Regions from separate parts of the Paenibacillus sp. 7516 genome, predicted to be linked through region 2. Evidence: riboswitches for the same ligand, from Rfam matches in the RefSeq annotation. Region 2 holds a riboswitch; the other holds the start of a gene.
The links. Region 2 has a riboswitch for ZMP and ZTP ahead of CHI14_RS21900 (TIGR01440 family protein). Riboswitches for the same ligand answer to the same signal wherever they lie in the genome.
Positions count from the first base shown of each region.

Region 1 (3,128 bases), on a different contig from region 2:
CAGATGCATCCTGCGCAGAAGATAAGCATACCGGAACTTGCGAACCGATGCTGTTTATCCACCTCACGCCTCTCTCACTTATTTAAGGAGCAGGTAGGGGATACGATTCTAAATACAGTTCACAAGTTTAGGTTGGAGAAGGCAGCGCAGCTTCTCGCTGGAACGAACCGGCAAATCGCAGAGATCGCTGCGGATGTCGGATTCGACTGCGGTATACATTTTACAAGAAAATTCCGTGAAGCCTTTGGGGAGACACCATCGGCATTTCGTAAACGAAAAAATAACCTTCAAGCTTGATTGTTAGAGGAGGACAAGTGCAGCATGAACCTTTTTCACATCGAATCCACCATACACGGAACTGATCGAACTGCAGCCTTCCTGGAAGATAACTTTATTGGGATCGATTGGCCAGCTACAGGGGATTTGGAACAACTGCCGGATGAAGAATGGAAAGAGCAAATCAGGCAGCATTACGCAATACCTGAATCGGAACTGAGCGGAGTAATAGCTAACCTACAGACATTTGTAAACATCATGCAGGATGGAGATCATGTCTTAATTCATGACGATGAGTGGATATATGTTGGGGATGTGGGTGACTATTTTTACGATGATTCCGTTAGCACTGGAGAAGATTCGATATGTCATCGGCGAGGCGTAACGTGGTTGGGGCGAATTCCACTGACAGAGATAAACGATAAGGTGCGTGCTCTGATTTCGAATGATTCCATCATTTCAGCATTCGAGTATCCACTTTCACAGGCTCAATTGGATCCGTGGCTTTCAAGTACTCCCGAAACGGAAACGACAGTTCAACATCCGGTTTGCGTAGATGACGGGACAGTACAGGAAGCTCTCGATGTACTAAAGAATGCATTACAGAGCGAAGACGAGGAACTTCGTATTCGTGCGGCGACGGCCATTTTACAATATGCCAAAAAATAAAAAGAACATGAACAGATAAGCAGTAACGAAAATGGTATTAGCACACGTACGCACTCACTTTCAATGCACATTACCCCTTATGTCTTTACAGAGTGAAGCACGCAAAGCCCTTAAGAAAAGAGTGAGCTTTGCGTGCTTTCGTACATATTATGATGTTTTTATGGATTGCATGCAGGCTGATTTGATGGTGTGTTCGATCAGCGTAGCGATGGTTACGGGACCCACCCCACCAGGGACGGGTGTAATGGCAGATGACGGAGTCAAGCAGGATGAATAGTCCACATCACCGATATTGCCTTTATTGTAGCCTGCATCAACGACAACTGCACCAGGTTTAATCCAGCTTCCTTGTACAAAACAGGGTTTGCCAACGGCAGCAATCACGATATCTCCCGACTTCACGATTTCTTCCAGATTGACGGTTTTGGAGTGACAGGTAGTTACCGTTGCATTTCGGTTAAGCAGCATGGCTGAAACGGGCTTACCCAGAATTGGACTTCTTCCTATGACCACAGCATGCTTGCCTTCAATTGGAACGTTATAGAAATCCAGAATACGGATAATCGCTTGTGGTGTGCAGGATGGAAAAGCGGCGACTCCAAAGGCATTTAACGCAAATCCTAGGGTGGTAACGCCATCCACGTCTTTCTCTATGCTAATTGCATCAAAAGCGGCTCTTTCATCGATATGCTGCGGTACCGGGTGCTGCAATAGAATGCCATGTACGGATACATCTTCATTTAATTTGGTTATCTCCTGAATCAATTGTTCCGTTGTAGTCTCTGCAGGCAAAACCACTTTAATGGAATGTACACCTATTCGGGCACATGCATTGCCTTTCATTCGTACATATGTTTCTGAAGAGGGGTCATCACCGACCAAAATAGTAGCTAGACAAGGCGTGATTCCTTTCTCCTTCAACATGGCAACCTTCGCAGTCATCTCTTCCTTCATGAAGTCCGCTACCGTTTGTCCACTCAACATTAGCTTCTCTGTACTCATGCTCATCATCGCCCTTTCCAAATAAAAAGAGGCAAGGAAATAAAACTTCCTTACCTCTGCCCAGGCGTACGGCTTGATTAGACATCATATGCTCCCTCACGGTTCACCGTGTTCGCCAGTTACATATGACCATAACAATATTAAATTGATAGTACTTCATTTTGAAATTGACTTCAATCCTTTTAACATTTAGCTATACTTGGAACTGTGTCTAGATTGGTATATACTTTTTTGAGTTAAGAAGATTAAAAGGAGATTATAAGCAGTGTATATTAAAAAATGGTTAGGTGCTGTACTCATTATTCTTGCGACGATGCTGTTCGCAGGCTGTTCGCTTGAATCGCTATCTGTAGATGATTCGACCCAGACTCAAGCTGTCTTGAACCAATTTGACGAAGTCGCCAATTATCTTGCCGAGCATCAGGAACTTCCGGATAATTATATTACCAAGAAGGAGGCCAGAGCTTTAGGCTGGGAACCAAGTGAAGGAAATCTGCAAGATGTGGCCCCTGGCAAGAGTATCGGCGGCGATATTTTTCAGAATCGGGAAAGCTTGTTACCCAAGAAAAAGGGAAGAACGTGGTACGAGGCAGATATCAATTATTCCGGTGGAACCCGGGGAAGTGACCGAATCCTCTATTCCAGTGATGGCTTAATATACAAGACAACCGATCATTATCGCACGTTTGAACAAATCAAATGACCAAAGGTAGGATGGTATGAAGACAGTAATCATTGATGGAAATGATGTTCATGGAAAAGAAGAGCTGCATGATATTCTTCAGGCGAAGCTGGGGTTAAATGAATCTTACGGGCGGAATCTCGATGCGTTATGGGATGTCATTACAGGCTTCATTTCAATTCCACTAACCATTCAATGGGTTAATTTTGAGGCCAGCAGGGCTGTGCTTGGAGAATACGCTGATCAGCTAGTGGAATTAATGCGTGACGCAGAAGAAGAGCTGGATCAGTTTCAATTGGATCTGAAAATGTAAAAATCGAACGGGCAGTCCGCTGAGGACTGCTTTTTTTATTGTGCAACATGTTCCTTGAGATTTCCGTTAATGAGTTTAGGAATCCATAGGAGGTGAGGGTCATCCCCAGGAAGTTGTTGTACTTCATTTATGTTCTATCACTGGTTAGTCTGACAACATCTTGTTCGAGCATGTCTACGAATGCAG
Region 1 covers NZ_NPBI01000006.1:234,694-237,821, reverse strand. The annotation lists gene CHI14_RS04520 (helix-turn-helix domain-containing protein) at 1-297, shown strand, start outside; gene CHI14_RS04515 (hypothetical protein) at 322-945, shown strand; gene CHI14_RS04510 (bifunctional 5,10-methylenetetrahydrofolate dehydrogenase/5,10-methenyltetrahydrofolate cyclohydrolase) at 1,093-1,947, opposite strand; ZMP/ZTP riboswitch at 1,999-2,080, opposite strand; gene CHI14_RS04505 (ribonuclease domain-containing protein) at 2,261-2,650, shown strand; gene CHI14_RS04500 (barstar family protein) at 2,667-2,942, shown strand.
Region 1: linked by a shared signal. The riboswitch ahead of CHI14_RS04510 (bifunctional 5,10-methylenetetrahydrofolate dehydrogenase/5,10-methenyltetrahydrofolate cyclohydrolase) and the one ahead of CHI14_RS21900 (TIGR01440 family protein) in region 2 are both predicted to bind ZMP and ZTP.

Region 2 (3,128 bases):
CAGCGTTTTGTGTGTTGTCGTTGTTACGAAATGGGCATGTGGAACCGGGCTCGGATGCAATCCAGCAGCAACCAGTCCTGCAATATGGGCCATGTCCACCATGAACAATGCACCTACATCGTTTGCGATAGAAGCGAGTTTTTCAAAATCAATCGTACGCGGGTATGCACTTGCGCCTGCAACAATCAGACGAGGACGGTGCTTGAACGCTGCTTTGCGCACTTCATCATAATCGATCAGGAATGTATCTTCCTGTACGCCATATGCCACGAAGTTGTAGAGCAAACCAGATGCATTCACCGGGCTGCCGTGAGTCAAGTGTCCACCATGGGCAAGATTCATACCCAGTACCGTGTCACCTGGTTTCAATGCTGCAAGGTAAACTGCCATATTTGCTTGTGCTCCAGAGTGAGGCTGTACGTTTACGTGCTCAGCTCCAAACAGTTCCTTCGCACGGTCACGTGCGATATCTTCCACGACATCCACGTGCTCGCAGCCACCATAATAACGTTTGCCTGGGTATCCTTCAGCGTACTTGTTCGTCAGTACAGATCCAAGCGCCTCAATTACCGCTTCACTTACGATGTTCTCGGATGCAATCAGCTCAATGTTGTTCTGTTGGCGTTTCAACTCCAAATTCATCGCTTCAAGTACTGCAGGGTCATTCTTACGCAATTGTTCCATGTTTAAATTCCTCCCAGTATATTAGTGAAGTTATAAAGCAAAATTGATGTTTACACGAAAACGGAGAGTGCAGGACCAATCTAAAGAAACGAAGTGTTCGCCTTTATCACCGGATTTCCCCTTTAAAAGGGGATTCAAAAAATCTGGGGATAACAGCGATCGGAAGATGGTACTGCAATCGGAGTTAGGAGTGTAACCTTTCAGTTTCGCTTTATAGTAGGTTGAAGATTTAGTCGCAAAATGTCGAATCTGGTTGTTCTTCCATCTGATACACCGCACGTTCGCCGCCAATCAGCTTCGGACGGGTCAAAGCTGTCGTCACACGGGCTTCCCCGATATAGCGAAGTGTTGTACGGAAGGGGACTGCCACATGCCGCAAGTGCATGCCAATCATCGTTTCCCCGATATCTACTCCTGCATGAGCCTGCACATGTTCAGCCAGACAAGGATCACTCAGCGAACGATATGCTGCGGATGCCATGGAACCGCCTGCCTTGGGAACCGGTACGGCGCCCACTTCAGTCAAACCAAGACGTGTGAGCAGTGAACGTTCCATCACCAATGCGCGGTTCAAGTGTTCACAGCACTGAAACACAGGCTCAAAACCGAATTCCTGCTGCACCTCGCGAATCCCTGCAAGAAGCTGCTGTGCTACATCAACGGCACCACTCGTACCAATCTTTTGGCCTGCAACCTCGCTTGTGCTTGTACCGATCACAACGATCTGTCCAGGTCCAAGCTTTCCGGCAAGTGCCAGTTCACGCAGAATGGTTACGGTCTGTTCCTGCAATCCGGGTTGATCCGAATCTAACTCAATAGTCATCCTATCGCCTCCCGATAAAATCATGCCTGACTCCCTCACGGCTGCCCGCTCTTGTATTCAAGCACGGCATTTCAGGTACTATTATAGCGAATAATCAGATGAAAGACGAAAAAAAGAGCAGTCTGCGGGTATCGCAGAATTGCTCTTTTGCCCAGGCGACCGGCCGTTTGTTCCGGTGCTCCATTGTGGTTGTGCCCACTTCGTCGCCAGTTACACCGGATCCCTGTTTTCCCCTTCATCATAAAACAACCCACGCTTAAAATCAACGGGTAATTTACACTACGTGTTCGTTTTTGCATAACAAATTAATTTGAAGATTCAATCTTCCCTGCCCAATTACTATGACCTGCACAATCCCGGTTTATCCCAACTTGTCCAGGAGGCGATCCAGCGCAGTTCTGATCTCCGCAGCGGCGATATTGTAATCATCTCGACTGCCGCCAAACGGGTCAGATATATCAAAGCTTGGAATACGCTGCCGAATCTCGATCACGCGCTCACGTTCTGATGCCAGAATCTCCTGACCCAGTGCACGCTTCAGTTCCAGTGTGGCGAACAGGCTGTCCAGTTCCTGAAGGTCATTCAGAACCTGATTATCATTCTCCACATATTCTTTCAGCGTGTACGTCTTGTGTACCGAATCCGGAAAAACCTGCATGACATGCTGTTTATGGCTCCGCGTTAACGTAAGGACCAAATCTGCCCAGTCCATCAGGCTCGCGTTAAGCTGTGTGGAATGACCAGGCCCTTCCGCCTGGTGATCTCTTAATACTGCTTCGGCATGACGGGAAATTGGCATTCCCGATGCTGCTGCCACACCTGCAGAACGAACCTCTACCTGAATGCCCCGTTCCGCTGCCAGCTTGCGCAAAAGCCCTTCCGCCATGGGGCTGCGGCACGTATTCCCTGTACATACAAACAAAATATGTTTCATTGTGATAGCCTCCCCATTTCGCAAATGTTGTCGAATGATGCAATATTTTAATTTTAAATGATGAAAATTTAAAGAGTATCGGTTATGACTGCACAAGGGGCTCCAGCTGTTCCGCTCTATGACTATTAAAAAATAAACAACAGTCCAAACGCAAGCAGGATGGCTCCGCCAATCGCTTCACCATAATCACCAAGGTTCTGGCTTACTCGTCTTCCCAGCAGCAGTCCCATGACGGACATGATTCCACCGCATGCACCAAAGGCAAGTACGGTCAGCACCAGATCACTGCTAAACATGCCGAGGGACACCCCAACGGAAAACGAATCCACACTCACACTGAGTGAAAATAAAATCACACCGAGCATGGAGCGATGGTCCACCAGCTTGGTATCACCTTCACGAAATGCATTCAGAATCATGTGACCCCCAAGCAGAACCAGCAATCCGCCTGCAGCATACGTCGTAATATCTCCCAAGAGAGAGCTGACGTATTTTCCCGTGTACATGCCGATCAGCGGCATGATGACATGAAACAAGGCCGTAACCAAACTGATTCGCAGCACATCACGCAAACGAATGCCTTTCATGCCAATCCCAATACCCAGCGAAAAGGCATCCAGCCCGAGGGCGACGGCCATAATCAAAATGGTTACCAACTGCCCCAAATGGGCAGACACATCCCACATT
Region 2 covers NZ_NPBI01000024.1:518,572-521,699, reverse strand. The annotation lists gene CHI14_RS21905 (serine hydroxymethyltransferase) at 1-684, opposite strand, end outside; gene CHI14_RS21900 (TIGR01440 family protein) at 914-1,507, opposite strand; ZMP/ZTP riboswitch at 1,650-1,731, opposite strand; gene CHI14_RS21895 (low molecular weight protein arginine phosphatase) at 1,869-2,441, opposite strand; gene CHI14_RS21890 (manganese efflux pump MntP) at 2,567-3,127, opposite strand.